DNA from 3 places in the Rhizobium sp. M10 genome. Region 1 is predicted to be linked to each of the others. Evidence: riboswitches for the same ligand, from Rfam matches in the RefSeq annotation. Region 1 holds a riboswitch; each other region holds the start of a gene.
The links. A riboswitch is a leader RNA that binds a small molecule or an ion and turns the genes downstream of it on or off. The one in region 1 is predicted to bind cobalamin.

Region 1 (5,894 bases):
CCTTGCGAGAGCAGTTCCTGGCAGGCGGCATTGGTTTCCTCAACCATCGCCGCATTCTGCTGGGTCGCGTGATCCATCTGGTTGATCGCTCCATTGATTTCCTGCAATCCCGTCGCCTGTTCGCGATAGGACTGAACAATGGAAGCGATGCTGTCGCTGATGCGGTTGATCTGTTCCTCGATCTTCAGAAGGGCATCGCCGGTCTCGTTCACCAGTCCGACGCCGGCGGCAACCTCCTGGCCCGACACATTGATCAAGTTCTTGATTTCCTTTGCCGCATTCGCCGACCGCTGCGCGAGTTCACGAACCTCCTGGGCGACAACCGCGAAACCTTTGCCGGCCTCGCCGGCGCGCGCCGCCTCGACGCCGGCATTCAGCGCCAGCAGATTCGTCTGGAATGCAATCTCATCGATGACGCCGATAATGCGGCCGATCTGGCTGGAGGAGGTTTGGATTCTGTCCATCGCTCCGATTGCGTCGCGCACGACTGTCGCCGATACGTGGGCGCTGCGCTTCGTCTCTTCGACCAATTCTCCGGCTTTTTCAGCGCGCTGCGATGATGTCTTGACCGTCGTGGTCACTTCATCCAGTGCAGCGGCGGTCTGCTCGAGTGCTGCCGCCTGCTGCTCGGTCCGCTTGGCGAGCTGATCTGCGGAGGAGGCCAGTTCGCTCGATCCGCCTTCAACCGCGACAGAGGCGATCTTGATCTCCGTCAGCGCGGCCGCAACGGCCTGGACCATGTTGTTGAAATCCTGCCGCAACTTATCGAATTCGGGACCGAGATCGGCAAGCTGGACCGAGAAGTCGCCGGCGGCGAGCTTTTCCAATGCATTGGCTAGGGTGGTCATCACTAGCCGCTGCCGGTTGCTGGCTTCTTCCGTCAATGATGCGTTGCGTGCCCGTTCGGCGTCGAACGAGGCGCTCTGCTCGGCAGCGGCCTGCTCTCTTTCGACCTTCGCGATCGCCTCGTGACGGAAGACCTCCAGCGCCCGCGCGAGAAAGCCGATTTCATCGCCATTCTCCTTATAGGTGACGGGGGAGGCCAGATCGCCTTGCTGCAGCGCCCCGATGCGTTCGCTGAGGATTCTGAGGGGGCGGCCAACGAGGCTGCGCATGGCGAGAAGAAAGGCGATGACGGCGAGGGCGGTGATGACGGACTGCGTGAGCAGCGAAACCAGAACCTTCTGCTTGACCGCGGAAGCGATCTTTTCGACAGACCAGTTGGTGACGATGTAGCCGGTTGTCTTGCCTGATTTGTCCACCGGCAGCGGTGCGATAATCGTGACCAAACCGGCGGATATGCCGCTATCGTCGATTGTCGTTTTATCGGGCTTCGCACCGAGGCGCTTCGCCAGATCGGCTGGCGCGGGCAGACCGGCAATGCCGTCGCGTGTCCACGTATCGACGGCAGCGGGCTCGGCGTTGAATGCGGCAAACTGCACGAGATCGAGCGAGGGATCGTCGCGGTAGAGCGAATAGGCCTCGCGAACCGCATTCGCCTTGCCCCATTTCACGCCGCCTGCGGCCAGAGATGCAAACTGCTCCACATCCTTCGACCAGTTTGCCTTGGCGCCGTCGATCAGGGCGCGGGTTTCATACATCCACGTATAGGTGGCCAAGGCGGATATGCCGCAAAGATTGACGGCAACGATAATCGCCGCCAGCTTGGCTGTCAGAGGCATCGTCTTCAAGAAATGGAACATCCGCGGGGCCTGGAATTGCGGCTCGGTCGGATATTTGCGACCGGCATATCAACACGGGCATCCACGCTGACGGTTACATCAAGAGCGATCATGCCCATGTCCGAGCTGCAACCCAAAACGCGCGAAAACAGTGTGTATTTGATGTGTGAATAAATCATAAAGTAGAATGGGATCGAGGGCACACGCAGGTTGTTTCGCTCTCGCACGGTCGGCCGGTGCTTGCTGCCGCGTCGCTTTCCTGAAATAGATGCTTCGTCAGGTGCCCGCTCTTCAGGCGGGAGAATCGGGAATCCGGTGCAAGGCCGGAACGTGCCCAACGCTGTAAGGCTGACGCCCGCCGCTTCATCACGCCACTGGCTTTTGCCGGGAAGGCTGCGGCAGGCGGATGACGCCAAGTCAGAAGACCGGCCTGGCAAGATAGACCCAACCCGCGCGGACGGCGGGCGGTTGCGTTGTTGGGGATTTGACGATGCGACCCTTTGATGAGGATGCCGTTTCAGCGGCGTCCGGTTTTTCTCTCGCCGAACGCGAGGCCGTGTATCACGCGATCATGACGCGACGCGATGTTCGCAGCCAGTTCCTGCCCGATCCGTTGCCGGATGACGTCGTGGCGCGGCTTCTGAGCGCCGCCCATCACGCTCCCTCCGTCGGCTTCATGCAGCCGTGGAACTTCATCCTGGTGAAAAGCGAAGCCGTGCGAGCACGCGTCCGGGACGCTTTTGCGAAGGCCAACGAGGAGGCGGCACTGATGTTCGACGGCGAACGGCGGCAGGCGTACCGCTCCCTCAAGCTCGAAGGCATCGTCGAGGCGCCGCTCGGCATATGCGTGACCTGCGACCCCACGCGCAGCGGCAGCGTCGTTCTGGGCCGCACGCACAATCCACGGATGGATTCCTATTCGACGGTCTGCGCCATCCAGAACCTCTGGCTCGCGGCGCGCGCCGAAGGAATCGGCATTGGCTGGGTCAGCATCTTTCGCGAAGGCGAGCTGAAAACCATTCTCGGCATACCCGATCATATCGAGGTGGTCGCCTGGCTCTGCGCCGGCTTCGTCGACCGGCTTTACGACGAGCCGGAGCTCTCCGTCAAAGGCTGGCGGCAGCGGCTGCCGCTCGAGGAGCTCGTCTTCCACGATGGCTGGGGACGGAGCGAGCCGTAGCGGTCACTGCTGTTGCGGCTGCGGGCCCGGTGTTGCCGGGTTGGCGAGATCGATCGAACCCTGGTCGCCCGCCAGAAACTGCGGTCCGACCTGCCGGACCTTGTTTTGCGCAGGGTCATAGGGACGCTCCGGGACGGACGGCTGGGGTGCCGTTGGCGCAGCCGCGGTATCTTTCGCCGGCGGATTGGTGCGGATCGTGGTGATCGATCCCTGCTGCGGCGGTTCGCTCAGGGCCTGCTTGTCGCGCATCTCTTCGTAATAGGCGGCGAGATTGCAGGCGCAGGCATTTTTCTCGCCGGGCGCGCGGTTCTTGTAGGCGAAGGCGTTCTGCATGGCGCTGTAGGGCGTGCCGGTTGCCACCGAAATCATGTTCGAGGCTTCGGTGCTCCTCACGTCTCGATAGAAAAGCTCGGTCTCGATGCCGGGACACATCTTGGCGCAGGTCTCAGCATCGCGGCCGAAATCGACCGAGGTGGTGTTCGAACTGATCGGGAAGAAGCCGCCGTCGCAGCTGCGCACGCAGATGGTGCTGACCGGCGAAAGCATCTCGGTCCTCGGCAGGCCGTAACGCGGGTCGAACTCTTCACCGCCGCCGAGCGGAATGAAGGTGTCGGCGCGCATCGCCTGTTCCTCGATGCTCGGGGCAGGGTCGTTGGCGCTGCGCTCGGACGGGGCGTAGAAATTCTCGCTGTTGCAATCATTGCGCTCAAGAGCAGCCATCAGTTCGCGGCGCCCGCCGTCATCACCGCCGCCCTGACCGCGCAGTTCGGCGCGGCGATCCTGGAGATACCGGATATTGTCGATCATCCGGGCTTCAGCCTGCGAGAGCTCATCACAATAATCGGCATTCTCGCCGCCGATCACCACCATGCTGCCCGAGGTGCAGCCGTAGCTGCGCAGGTCGTTGCGGACCTTGCGCAGCTCGAGGTTCTGCTCGGCTATGGCACTGGCAAACTGGCGCGCTTCCGGACCATTACCGTTGCCGATCGATCGCGGCAGGTCGGCGAGGCGGCCGCGCAGGTCGTCGCAGATGGCGCTCGTCTGCGCGGTGACGGGCGTCGCGAAGGCAAGGAGAAGCGCAAGAGACAGGTTTCGGCGTTTCACGGCGTCGTCCCGGAATGAGCAAAACGGTCGATGGGTCGAATGCGACGTCACTTCGCCGCGCGTTTCCTCTTAGCGTGTTTCTCTTAATAAGCTCAGAGAAATTCTTAGCGTATTTTCGTGATCTTATCCAGCAGAGGCCGGCGATTCCCCGGATGGACCGCGTCGCGCCTGAAGTCGCTCGCGGACAGATCCGGTCGCGGACTGTCAGCTCTGCTTCGAGCGGGCCATTTCGGCACGCATCCAGCTTGAGTCTCCCCATGTCGAGAGCCAGATCATCAGATCGGTGAGTGCGGCGACGACGGGCAGGAGCAGTGTGTGGCTCATTCCGCGTGCTGTCTGGTTTTTCTCGGCCTCCCTGAGATGAGCCAATTCTTCCTCTTGAATGGAGGCGATAAGGCCATGAAGCTCGGGGTCACCGGCCTCCAGAAAAGCCAATTGATCCTCAAGGTGACGGTGAACGGTGCTTTCGACCGCCTCGGTACAGATCCAGACCATGTTACGTCCACCGAGGGCTGTCAGGAAACCGAGCAGGTAACCGCCGAGGCTCCAGAATGCCATGACGCGGCATGGCCTGGCCTTCCTGGACGGCATTGCGTCGCGAAACAGGCGGCAATGCTTGATCTCGTCGTCTCGCATTTCGCGGAGTGCGGGAATGATGTCGGGAAACAGCCTACGGGCCATCCAGATCTGTGCGCCATAGATGCGAATTGCGCCGAATTCGCCAGCATGATTGACCTTGAGAATACGACGAACGGTTACGTTTCGATCGCGCTCACCGCAATTGCTCAACGGATTGTCCATGATCGACGCTGCCCCATAGTTCCCCCTCGGCAATAGGCACTACTGCCGCTACTATCGTCAATGGTCGGCACAATCGACGGGGTGCATTCCGCGTCAAGCGGCGCGCAGACCGTCGCTATTCGCGCGGCGGGCGCAGCAAAGGCGAGGGCGGGGCGAGAATGATAGGCATCTTCAGCGAACTCCGCTCGCCTGCAACAACCGGCGGGATGCGCGAAGCTCAACACGGCCTTCACATCTTCGTGGACGGTTGTTACGAACCCGGTTCCCAGCACGGCGGCTGGGCATTTGTGGCCTATCGCGATGCGGTGGAAATCGCCTCCGGATGCGGTGGCGTCCAGGAGTCGGCCAATAATTCGATGGAATTGACCGCCGTCCTGAAGGCTGCAATCTGGATCAATAGCGAAGCAGCCGGCGAAGCTGCGACCATCTGGTCGGATTCCGTCTATGCCGTCAAAGGCTGCAACAGCCGGCGACATATCTGGAAGAACAACGGCTGGAAGAAAAGCAGCCCGAATGGAAACGCTCGAAGGCGAACGATCGACAATGCGGAACTGTGGAAGGCAGTCGATCTTCAACTATCGCAGAACGCCCTGATGACCGTTACCTGGTGCAAAGGCCATTCTGGCATTGCCGGCAACGAACGTGCCGATGCGCTCGCGGATAAAGGGCGCCTGTTGATCCGGGCTGTCTGATATTTCTCGCCGGGTTGCGAGCAGCCGGCTTATGCCGGCTGCGATGCCTCGACGACGGCCAATGCCGCCATGTTGACGACGCCACGCGAGGTGACCGAGGGAGCGAGGATATGGGCGGGCATGGCGGCGCCGAGCAGGATCGGGCCGACATGCAGTCCATCCGTCATCGATTTGACCACGCCGAGCGTGATGTTGGCGGCGTCGAGGTTCGGGAAGACCAGCAGGTTCGCCTCGTCGTGCAGGGTCGTGTGCGGCATGACGCGCTTGCGCAGGGCTTCGGTGATGGCGCTTTCACCGTGCATTTCGCCATCGACCTCGAGATCGGGGGCGGCGTCGCGGACGAGCTGCAGGGCGTTGCGCATCTTGGTGGCGCTTTCGGATTCGCGCGAGCCGAAGTTGGAATGCGAGACGAGGGCAGCGCGCGGGGTGATGCCG
Region 2 (5,894 bases), 150 kb from region 1:
GCAGGCGCTCGACGAGATCGCCGGGGAATTGGAACGTCACCTCGATCCGCACTGGCTGGCGGGGCTGCTCGGTTAGCCGCAGCGGTGCGGCCGAATTGCGCATCACTTTCACTCGACCGGGAGTAGCATCTCGACAGGAAGCAGGCTAATGAATGGGAAGCGCGCGATATCGCTCTTTCATCGCCTGTCCGGCGATTTAGGCTGCGAGCCTCGACGGTCCGAAAGATTCCTTCAGCTTGTCGCCCTCATTCGGAGATTGAAAAAATTAACGATCATATTCAGTGGCTTATCGAGCAGGGAATCACCTGTGAGCATATTGGCGACCTCGTCGCCGGTCTATGCGACCGGCTGATTGCGGCCGGCATTCCGATCTGGCGTGCGAGCATCAGAATGCCTTCCCTCCATCCCATGTATCGCGGCGTCGCCGCCAATTTCGAGCGGGGCGGTGCAATCGTTCTCGAGAATGCGGAGCATGGCAGCGAGACGGAACGCAGCTTCGAGATGACGCCGATCTTTCACCTTTTGAGCCGCGGCGAAAAAACCGGGCGATGGAACCTGGCGAAAGGCGAGGGGCTCCAGTATGCCGAGCTTCACGAATTCGCGCTTGCCGGCGGCACGGATCACGTCATCAGCATTTTCGAATTCCCGAAGGAGGTCGCGCTACGCGGACTGGGCTTTTCGCTCACCAGCGATGCGCCCGGCGGATTTTCTGACGACCAACTGGCGATCATCCAGGAGCTGCTGCCGGCTCTGGGGTTGGCCGCCTACCGTGTCGCGGTTTCGAAGACCGCGACGGAAATCCTCGCGGTCTATACCGGCGCCAGAACGAGTGCGCGTATCCTGGCAGGCGAAACCCGCAGGGGAATGGGCGGCTCCATCGATGCCGCCATCCTGCTCGCCGACCTGCGCAATTTCACGGCGCTGACCGAAATCTATCAGCCTGCGGAGATCGTCGGGTTTCTCAACGAGCATTTCGAGCTGATCGACCGGCATGTCGAGGAAAATTCCGGCGAGATTCTGAAATTCATGGGTGACAGCGTCCTGGCGATTTTTCCGACGGAGGCCGATGACCCGCAGAAGGCCTGCAAGGCGGCGCTGACTTCGGCCCAAAATCTGCTGAAGGCAAACGAAGAGCTCAATCGCGAGCGCACGCGCAACGGGGGGCCGGATATCGGTATCGATGTCGTCTTGCATCTCGGCGAGGTTTTCTACGGAAATGTCGGCGCTCACGGCAGGCTGGACTTCACGGTGATCGGCAGAGCCGTCAACGAGGCTTCGCGGCTGGAAAAGCTGTGCGGAATGCTTGAGCAGCACCTGCTGCTGTCGGAGAGCTTCGCGGCGACCTGTGCCGTGCCCTGTGACTATCTCGGGTCTTTCGAGCTGCGCGGCGTTTCGAAGAGGGCCGACGTCTTCAGGCTTGCCGGCGCCGCCTCGTAGCGGCTCAGATCTCGCCCGATACCTCGCGGCGGCGGCGATCGAGTTCTTCGCTGTAGCGGCGCAGCGTGTGGCTTTCGCTGAGCTGGCCGACCACCTTGCGCTCGATCAGATTGTTGACGACGGCAAGCGCTTCGCTTTCGCTCTTGTCGAAGATCGCCGCCGCCTGCCTGGCGTTCATCTGCGGCTGCAGGAAATCATTGCGGTAGCGGACGAAATCGGCAAGCGTCTGGCCCTCGTCCTGGACATCGGTCGGGTTGGCGTAGATTTCGGGCACCAGCACGAGCCCGGCATATTTGTCGTTCTCCTCGACGAGAATGACACGCTGGGTCGAGCCGATCGGGAAGGCCGTCTTGAACTCCTCCAAGGAGATGCCCGCCTTTGCGGTCTTGACGTCGGCGCGCATCAGCTTGTTCACCGTCAGGTTGCGGATCCAGCCGACGTCGTGGGCGCTGCGGATGCTTTCGCCGCGCAGATGGAAGCGCCAGGTGGCGAAGGAATAGCCGAAGGTCGAGCGCACGACGAGCGAGGAGGTGATGACGGCGGCAAGCACCAGCGCCGTGATCGGAAAATCGCCGGTGATCTCGAGCGCCAGGAAGGTCATCGTCAGCGGTCCGCCGATGACAGCGACGGCGAGCGAACTCATCCCGACCACGGCATAGATGACCGGCGTCAGCGTGGCATCGGCGAAATAGGGACCGCAATAGGCAAAGAGCTTGCCGAGCAGGGCGCCCATGAACAGCGAGGCGAAAAACAGGCCGCCCCTGAAGCCGGAACCGATCGAAATTGCCGAGGCCAGCGATTTCAGCAGAAAGAGGCTGATCAGGGCCGGGATCGTCACGTCGCGGGAAAGGTTGAGGTGCAGTGCGCCGTGACCGGCCGATAGCACCTGCGGCGAGATCATCGCGAGAAGTCCGACGATGATGCCGCCGAGCGCCGGGCGAAAGGGCGGGGCGATCGAGCTTTTGCGCGCAAGCTCCTCGACGAAGGCCACGCCCTGCATGAGAAGAATGCCAACGCCGGCGCAGAAGACGCCGAGCAGCAGCGCCGGGACATAATCGGCTGGAACGACGGAGCCGAAACTGCCGATATCGATGGTGAAATCGCCTTCGGCAAGCAATCTCGCGATGAGGGTGGAAACGAGGGCGGAGACGACGACCGGGGTCAGCGAGACGATCGTATAGGTGCCGATGATCAGCTCGAAGGCGTAGAACGCGCCGGTCAGCGGCGCGTTGAAGGCGGCGGCGATGGCGCCGGCCGCACCGCAGCCGACGAGAATGCGCAGGTCCGAGCGGCGCAGCTGCAGCTTCAGGCCGAACTTGGAGGCAATGCCGGCGGCAAGCTGGGTATAGCCGGCCTCTAGGCCGACGGAGGCGCCGAAGCCGTTGGAGATCAGGTTCTGGACGGCGACGATGATGCTGTCGGTCAGGGAGAGACGGCCACCATGCAGCGCATTGGCCTCGATCGGATCGACCATCGGCTTCTTGCGCCGTTTGGCGAGCACCAGGAGCAGCATGCCGAGCAGAACGCCGCCGACGACCGGCGCGGTGAGCAGCAGCATCTTGTCCTCGATGACCGACGCGCTCAGCCTTTCGGTGTCGGCGATGCCGAAGACCAACTGGTGCAGCTCATTGGAAACGTAGCTCATGCCGGTGACGGCAAGCCCCGAGGCGATGCCGACGACGGCGCCTGCCAGCGACAGGCCGACTTCGCTGCGGCGGGTCAGCGCGCGCAGCCGTCCCGGGTCGAAGAAAACACGCAGCGCGCGGAAACGGCGCCGATCCAATTTCATAAGCATGGCTAGACAACTAGGCGGGGAGAGGCCCGGTCAAGGGCGGCGGTGCTGTCCGCTTGCGATGCAATTGCGGCGAAAAGCCGGCGCGGGGGACAAATTTTTATGATGTAAGTCTCTGATTAAAGACGATGTTTTCGGTAGAGTAAGTCGTATTGTTGGAAGCTTTCTATCCCCGCCCGTCGCCTCGGGCGTCAACGCCGGTTGACTCTATCCTCTGGCTTGCCTAACCATCCCTCAACGGATGGTCGCCTGACCATCCTGACATAACGGATGGTTCCGGATTGGCAGTTGCCCTTCCGGATGAAAAGGGAATGTGACGGGGCGGACCCAAGCCGGGCGCCTTCATCACAGCCGACCCCGCGACTGTAGAGCGGTCAGGGTCTTCCATCCGGCATCGAGCCCTTCCGGCCGGCGGCCTGCAATCGTGCAGGCAAGCGGGACGGGTGATGTGCCGGAAAAGCCACTGGAAATGCATGGTGATCAACCGGGGTCGGACGCCTCTATTTCTACGAATCGTCCACCTTTTCACCGATGCAGCCGGGAAGGCGAGGCGGATCCGCCGGCACGATCAGGGGCGACCGGTTTCCGGTCCGCCCCGATCGCGGCCGATAACCGCGAGCCAGGAGACCTGCCTTCCGTGCCGGGCGAAAAGCCCACCCTGGGTAAGAGACCCGCTGCCAGCACGGAGGTTGTTTTGGCTGAACGTTTGAATTCGGCGCGGCCTGGTGCGGCAGATGGCGGGCTTTCGGCCTCCTGCGTCGAGTATGTGGCACCCCCCTCTGTCCTGCCGGACATCTCCCCCAGAAGGGGGGAGATCGGATCGGCGCACCGGCTTCCCCAAACGATCGATGTTGGGCGAAGGTCATGCCACTTGCCGATCTCCCCACCTGTGGGGGAGATGTCCGGCAGGACAGAGGGGGGTATTACGTCCTCGTCGGCCAACTATAGTATACGCGGAGCAAATCGAAGCACCGCCCTCCGTAGCGGGAGTGTCGCGGCATGACCGATCTCGTCGCCAATTCCACCCTCGTCCTCGGTGGCGCGCGCTCTGGGAAATCCCGCTTCGCCGAAAACCTCGTCACATCGAGCGGCCTCGGGTGCCATTACGTCGCGACCGGCCGGGCATGGGACGAGGAGATGCAGGCGCGTATCGACCAGCACAGGGCTGATCGCGGCCCGTCCTGGACAACGCATGAGGAGCCGCTCGATCTTGTCGGCAAGCTTGCGGCCATCGACGGCGAGGACCGTGTGGTGCTCATCGACTGCCTGACGCTCTGGGTCACCAACCTGATGATGGAAGAGCGCGACATGGCAGCGGAATTTGCAGGGCTCGTCGATTTCGTGGGGCAAGCAAAGGCGCGGCTGGTCTTCGTCTCCAACGAAGTCGGGCTCGGCATCGTGCCGGAAAATCGCATGGCGCGGGATTTTCGCGATCATGCCGGCCGTCTCCACCAGATGATCGCGGCGAAGGCCGCCGAAGTCTATTTCATCGCGGCAGGCCTGCCGCTGAAAATGAAGGGTTAAAGTTTCATGAACCAGAAGATTCCCGCAACCGTCATCACCGGCTTTCTCGGTGCCGGCAAGACGACGATGATCCGCAACCTGCTGACCAATGCAGGCGGCAAAAAAATCGCGCTCATCATCAACGAGTTCGGCGATCTCGGCGTCGATGGCGACGTGCTGAAGGGCTGCGGTGCCGAAAACTGCAGCGAGGACGACATCATCGAGCTGACCAATGGCTGCATCTGCTGCACCGTTGCCGACGATTTCATTCCGACGATGACAAAGCTGCTCGAGCGCGAACAGCGGCCCGACCATATCGTCATCGAAACCTCGGGCCTCGCCTTGCCGCAGCCGCTGGTCGCCGCCTTCAACTGGCCTGACATCCGCACCCAGGTGACCGTCGACGGCGTCATCACCGTGGTCGACAGCGCGGCTGTCGCTGCCGGCCGCTTTGCCGACGACCACGATGCCGTCGAGGCGGCGCGCAGCGAGGATGAATCGCTCGATCACGAAAGCCCGATCGAGGAGCTGTTCGAGGATCAGCTCACCTGCGCCGATCTGATCGTGCTCAACAAGACCGATCTGATCGATGTGGCCGGTCTCGGCCGCGTGCGCGACGAGGTCGCTTCCCGCACCCAGCGCAAGCCCGTGATGATCGAGGCGAGAAACGGCGAGGTGCCGGCCGGCATCCTGCTCGGCCTCGGTATCGGCACGGAGAATGATCTCGCTAACCGCAAGTCGCACCACGAACTGGAGCATGAGGACGGCACGCCGCACGATCACGACGAGTTCGACAGCTTCGTCGTCGAGCTCGGCCCGATCGTCGATGTTGCCGGCTTCGTCGAGCGGCTGAAGACGATCATCGCTGCCCACGACGTGTTGCGTCTCAAGGGCTTTGTCGACGTTTCCGGGAAGCCGATGCGCCTGCAGCTTCAGGCGGTCGGCAGCCGCATCGATCACTATTTCGATCGTGCCTGGGCAGCCGGTGAAAGGCGCGCCACGCGCCTCGTCGTCATCGGCCTGCATGAGATGGATGAGGACGCCGTGAGAACGGCGATCGAGGCGCTGGCTTAACCGATGCATCTGCTTCTGGCCCAGCAGGGAACGATCAGCGACGGCGAGGAGGCAATCGACCTCGGGCAGACGCCGGGCGATATCCTGT
Region 3 (5,894 bases), on a different contig from region 1:
AATCGGCCGGCGTCAAGGCGATGATGCTGACGGGCGACAACAAGCGGACGGCGGCAGCCGTTGCCGGCATGCTCGGCATCGACTGGCGCGGCGAGATGATGCCTGAGGATAAGCAGCGGGTCGTCGGCGAATTGAAGCGTGAGGGGTTCATCGTCGCCAAGGTTGGCGACGGCATCAACGACGCTCCGGCGCTGGCCGCCGCCGATATCGGCATCGCCATGGGCGGTGGCACCGATGTGGCGCTTGAGACGGCCGATGCCGCCGTGCTGCACGGGCGCGTCGGCGACGTGGCGCGGATGATCGAACTTTCCAAACGAACGATGCACAATATCGTGCAGAACATCACCATCGCCCTCGGGCTGAAGGCGGTGTTCCTGGTGACGACGATTGCCGGCATCACCGGCCTCTGGCCGGCGATTCTCGCCGATACCGGCGCCACCGTGCTGGTGACGATCAACGCGCTCAGGCTGCTTCGAGTAAGGACATAACACCCGATGTCGTCCCTGCGGCGCTCGTCACCTGAAGCGTGGCGTAGACCGCTGATAAGGGGCGCCAACTCCTCTTTCGTCATGCTCGGGCTTGTCCCGGGCATCTGCCTCCGGTCGATAGGCAGCAGATCCTCGGCACAAGGCCGAGGATGACGCGGAGAGGGGAGGTTTGTCATCCCGGACCTTCTCCACAGCCTGCTTTCGTTAAGCCTTCGATCCATGTTTTTCACAGGAACGCAGTGATTTCAAACCTGTCGTAACGCAATGCACAAACCATCCGTTGACGTGATTTTGGATTCGCGTACTATATCTAGTGTTCAAGGTTCCTTCGATTCGCCAGGATCGCGGGCTAAGACGGGAATACGGTGCGTTTCGCCATGACGGCGCAACAAGGCCGGAGCTGCCCCCGCAACTGTAAGCGGCGAGCAACTGTCCGATTTCAGGTCACTGGAGCATGATGCTCCGGGAAGGCAGGGGCAGGGTGCTTCGACCCGCAAGTCAGGAGACCTGCCTTGAACTAGATGTCCACGGGCGGGGTGTCCGGAAGGTCGCGTGCATGAAGCGGAATGATCCGCGCCTGTTGCGCTGCCCCGAACGTCCGCATGAGCACTTCGGGTTGAAGTCATGTCGAGAAGATCAAGGCCGCCGCCCGCGCAAATCCCGAAAGGGATCGTATCGGGCGTTTAAAGCGCCGACTTTGCCAGATCACCATCAAGCGTTGCCCCGGACGTCGCAAGGCGCCCGATCCCAGTATTGCGTCCTGAATTCTTTGATATCACGAGGAAGATGATGAGCGTTACCGTCTATAGCAAACCTGCCTGCGTCCAATGCACCGCCACTTATCGCGCTCTCGACCGCCTGGGCGTTGATTACGATATCGTCGATATCTCGCAGGATGCCGAAGCGCTCGATCGCGTCCGCAGCCTCGGCTACATGCAGGCGCCCGTCGTCATCGCCGGCGAGCGGCATTGGGCGGGTTTCCGTCCCGATATGATCAGCGCGCTCTCCTGACCGGAAAACGGCGATGGGGCTGCTCGTCTATTATTCCAGCCGATCGGAGAATACCCATCGCTTCGTCGCCAGGCTCGGATTGCGCGCGGCGCGCATTCCCTCAAGCGGCGCAGAGGCGTTCCATATCCGCGAACCCTTCGTTCTCATTGTGCCGACCTATAGCGGCGACGGTGGCAAGGGGGCCGTTCCCAAGCAGGTGATCCGTTTCCTGAACGATGCGGAGAACCGAGGACACATCCGCGGCGTGATTGCCGCGGGCAACAGCAATTTCGGCGAGACATACGGGCTCGCCGGCGACGTGATTTCGCGCAAATGCCAGGTGCCTTACCTCTACAGGTTCGAGCTCATGGGCACGGCCGAGGATGTCGCCAACGTCAAACACGGAATGGAACGATTTTGGACACGGGAACAACTCTGACGCGGGATGCGGGCGCAAAATCGCATAACACTTTTGCTCATCCCGCCGGCGAACGTCCTTTGAAAGCGGCGGAAACGCTCGACTATCACGCGCTGAACGCCATGCTGAACCTCTATGACGATGAGGGCAGGATCCAGCTCGACAAGGATCGCCTGGCGGCGAAGCAGTACTTCCTGCAGCATGTGAACCAGAACACGGTGTTCTTTCACAATCTGAGGGAAAAGCTCGATTACCTCGTGACCGAGGGCTATTACGAGCAGGAGGTACTCGATCAGTATTCCTTCAATTTCGTCCGCGACCTGTTCGATCAGGCCTATGCCAGGAAGTTCCGTTTCCCGACCTTCCTCGGCGCTTTCAAATATTACACCAGCTATACGCTGAAGACCTTCGACGGAAAACGCTATCTCGAGCGCTACGAAGACCGCATCTGCATGGTGGCGCTGACCCTGGCGCGCGGCGACGAGGCCCTTGCCCGCGACATGGTCGACGAGATCATTTCAGGCCGGTTCCAGCCGGCGACCCCGACCTTCCTCAACGCTGGCAAGAAGCAGCGCGGTGAACTGGTTTCCTGCTTCCTGCTACGGGTCGAGGACAATATGGAATCGATCGGCCGGTCGATCAATTCGGCGCTGCAATTGTCGAAGCGCGGCGGCGGCGTGGCGCTTTCGCTGACCAATATCCGCGAGGCCGGCGCACCGATCAAGCAGATCGAAAACCAGTCCTCGGGCATCATCCCCGTTATGAAGCTTCTCGAAGACAGTTTCTCCTATGCCAACCAGCTCGGTGCCCGTCAGGGGGCAGGTGCTGTCTATCTCAACGCCCATCACCCCGACATCATGCGCTTCCTCGACACGAAGCGCGAAAATGCCGACGAGAAGATCCGGATCAAGACGTTGTCGCTCGGCGTCGTCGTACCCGACATCACCTTCGAACTCGCGAGAAACAATGAGGATATGTATCTGTTCTCGCCTTACGACGTGGAGCGCGTCTACGGCGTGCCTTTCACCGAGATTTCGGTGACGGAAAAGTACCGGGAGATGGTGGCGGATGCGCGCATCTCGAAGAAGAAGATCAAGGCGCGCGAATTCTTCCAGGTGCTCGCCGAAATCCAGTTCGAGAGCGGTTATCCCTACATCATGTTCGAGGACACGGTGAACCGGGCGAACCCGATTGCCGGGCGCATTTCGATGAGCAATCTCTGCTCCGAGATCCTGCAGGTCAGCGAGGCAAGCGAATATAATGACGACCTCTCCTACAAGCATCTCGGCAAGGATATTTCCTGCAATCTCGGCTCGCTGAACATTGCCGCAGCCATGGATTCCGCCGATTTCGGCAAGACGATCGAGACCTCGATCCGGGCGCTGACGGCCGTTTCCGACATGAGCCATATTGCCTCGGTGCCGTCGATCGAGAAGGGCAATGACGAAAGCCATGCGATCGGTCTCGGCCAGATGAACCTGCACGGCTATCTCGCCCGCGAACGCATCTTCTACGGCTCGGAGGAAGGCGTCGATTTCACCAATATCTATTTCTATACAGTGACCTATCACGCGATCCGCGCCTCGAACCTTTTGGCGGTCGAACGCGGCACATGCTTCAAGGGCTTCGAAAATTCGAAATATGCCTCCGGCGACTATTTCGACAAATATACCGAGCAGGAATGGAAGCCGGCGACCGAGAAGGTGCAGGCGCTGTTCGACAAATCCGGAATCCATATTCCGACGCAGGACGATTGGGCGGCGTTGAAGACGGCTGTCATGGCCTCCGGCCTCTATAACCAGAACCTGCAGGCGGTGCCGCCGACGGGCTCGATCTCCTATATCAACCACTCGACCTCGTCGATCCATCCGATCGTCTCGAAGATCGAGATCCGCAAGGAAGGCAAGATCGGCCGCGTGTACTATCCGGCGCCGTTCATGACCAACGACAATCTCGATTATTATCAGGACGCCTATGAGATCGGGGCGGAGAAGATCATCGATACCTATGCGGCGGCGACCCAGCATGTCGACCAGGGGCTGTCGCTGACCCTGTTCTTCCGCGACACGGCAACGACGCGCGACATCAACAAGGCGCAGATTTACGCCTGGAGGAAGGGCATCAAGACGATCTACTACATCCGCCTTCGCCAGATGGCGCTGTCCGGCACCGAGGTGCAGGGCTGCGTGTCTTGTACGCTTTGATTTTGGGCTGCTGGCCGAGAGTTTCGAGCTTGTAGCCCCCTCATCCGCCTGCCGGCACCTTCTCCCCGATGGGGAGAAGAGACAAGCCGATTGCATGGCGTTCCCCTCTCCCCAGCGGGGAGAGGGCAGGGTGAGGGGGCTCCGCACTCCGTTAGAATTTGTGGAAGAAAGACCACCCAATGAACATATCCATCAAGCCAATCAGCCGCGTGCGCGCCATCAACTGGAACCGCATCGAGGACGACAAGGATCTCGAAGTCTGGAACCGGTTGACCGGCAATTTCTGGCTGCCGGAGAAGGTGCCGCTGTCGAACGACATCCCCTCCTGGGCGACGCTGACGCCGGCCGAGCAGCAGTTGACCATCCGCGTCTTCACCGGGCTGACGCTGCTCGACACGATCCAGAACGGCGTCGGTTCCATCAGGCTGATGGAGGATGCGGTAACGCCGCATGAGGAGGCGGTGCTTTCCAACGTCTCCTTCATGGAGGCGGTGCATGCGCGTTCCTATTCCTCGATCTTTTCGACGCTGTGCTCGACGCCCGATGTCGACGATGCCTATCGCTGGTCGGAGGAGAACGAGTTCCTGCAGCGGAAATCAGTGCTGATCATGGAGCAGTATGGTTCCGGCGATCCCTTGAAGAAGAAGATCGCGAGCGTCTTTCTCGAGAGCTTCCTGTTCTATTCCGGCTTCTACCTGCCGATGTACTGGTCGAGCCGCGCCAAGCTCACCAACACGGCCGACATGATCCGGCTGATCATCCGCGACGAGGCGGTGCACGGCTATTATATCGGCTACAAGTTCCAGCGCGGGTTGGAGCGGTTGTCCGGGGAGAGAAGGCAGGAGATCAAGGATTTCGCCTTCGACCTGCTGCTCGAGCTCTACGACAACGAGGCCCGATATACCGAGGCGCTCTATGACGGCGTCGGGCTGAGCGAGGACGTCAAGAAATTCCTGCATTACAATGCCAACAAGGCGCTGATGAACCTCGGCTACGAGGCGCTTTTCCCGGCCGAGGCCTGCAAGGTCAATCCGGCGATCCTGTCGGCGCTTTCGCCGAATGCCGACGAGAACCACGACTTCTTCTCGGGCTCCGGCTCCTCCTATGTCATCGGCAAGGCTGTCGCGACCGAAGACGAGGATTGGGATTTCTGAGCCTTTCTCGCAGTCTGCCCTTATCATTTGCTTCCCTGTCGCCCACATTCAGCGGAAACTGAATTCGATCCTCGCCGATGACGTGATGTAGCGGAGTTTTTGATGTCGCCTTTTTTGAACAAGACCGGGACTGCCGTTGAAGCGGACGAGGGCGTCTGGCCGATCCGCAGGAGGCGGATTCTCGATTGGCTGGTGAACGAGACGCGGGGCGAGCGTTTCATCGACAACATCCTGGTGGACATGTGTGAGAAGCTGCTTGCGGCTGGGGTGCCGGTGGCGCGGGCGACGCTGCATTTCAGGGTGAACCACCCGCAATGGGTGGGTGCCCGCATCCTCTGGAAGGAAGGGCTCACCGAGGCGAAGATCGATACATTCGCCTATGGCGTCGAAAACACGCCGGAGTTCCTGACCAGTCCTGTTAACGCGATCCATCAGGGTGCGGAGGAAGTGCGCAGGCAGTTGGAAGGTGCAGCCGACGGCGACTTGGATTCCTTCTATCGGGAACTGCGCGACGACGGCCTGACCGAGTATATCGCCTGGCCGCTCGAACACACCTTTGGCAAACGGCATGTGGCTACATTTTCCACCAGCCGGCCGGGCGGTTTTACCAGCGAACATGTCGATTTCCTGCGTGATCTCC

Region 2: it holds a riboswitch for cobalamin, as region 1 does, so the genes downstream of both, cobU (bifunctional adenosylcobinamide kinase/adenosylcobinamide-phosphate guanylyltransferase) here and bluB (5,6-dimethylbenzimidazole synthase) in region 1, are expected to answer to the same signal.
Region 3: it holds a riboswitch for cobalamin, as region 1 does, so the genes downstream of both, nrdH (glutaredoxin-like protein NrdH) here and bluB (5,6-dimethylbenzimidazole synthase) in region 1, are expected to answer to the same signal.

The regions. Positions count from the first base shown of each region.
Region 1 is NZ_NWTA01000003.1:164,158-170,051, reverse strand. It holds gene CO671_RS06080 (HAMP domain-containing methyl-accepting chemotaxis protein) at 1-1,703, opposite strand, end outside; cobalamin riboswitch at 1,944-2,131, shown strand; gene bluB (5,6-dimethylbenzimidazole synthase) at 2,173-2,862, shown strand; gene CO671_RS06070 (DUF2865 domain-containing protein) at 2,866-3,966, opposite strand; gene CO671_RS06065 (demethoxyubiquinone hydroxylase family protein) at 4,171-4,767, opposite strand; gene CO671_RS06060 (ribonuclease H) at 4,926-5,459, shown strand; gene CO671_RS06055 (NADP-dependent malic enzyme) at 5,489-5,894, opposite strand, start outside.
Region 2 is NZ_NWTA01000003.1:314,180-320,073, reverse strand. It holds gene CO671_RS06835 (cobyric acid synthase) at 1-76, shown strand, start outside; gene CO671_RS06830 (adenylate/guanylate cyclase domain-containing protein) at 202-1,437, shown strand; gene CO671_RS06825 (chloride channel protein) at 1,442-3,232, opposite strand; cobalamin riboswitch at 3,484-3,880, shown strand; gene cobU (bifunctional adenosylcobinamide kinase/adenosylcobinamide-phosphate guanylyltransferase) at 4,229-4,753, shown strand; gene cobW (cobalamin biosynthesis protein CobW) at 4,760-5,806, shown strand; gene cobN (cobaltochelatase subunit CobN) at 5,810-5,894, shown strand, end outside.
Region 3 is NZ_NWTA01000039.1:18,477-24,370, forward strand. It holds gene CO671_RS31550 (heavy metal translocating P-type ATPase) at 1-488, shown strand, start outside; cobalamin riboswitch at 792-1,018, shown strand; gene nrdH (glutaredoxin-like protein NrdH) at 1,278-1,499, shown strand; gene nrdI (class Ib ribonucleoside-diphosphate reductase assembly flavoprotein NrdI) at 1,513-1,917, shown strand; gene nrdE (class 1b ribonucleoside-diphosphate reductase subunit alpha) at 1,896-4,100, shown strand; gene nrdF (class 1b ribonucleoside-diphosphate reductase subunit beta) at 4,280-5,254, shown strand; gene CO671_RS31575 (adenylate/guanylate cyclase domain-containing protein) at 5,357-5,894, shown strand, end outside.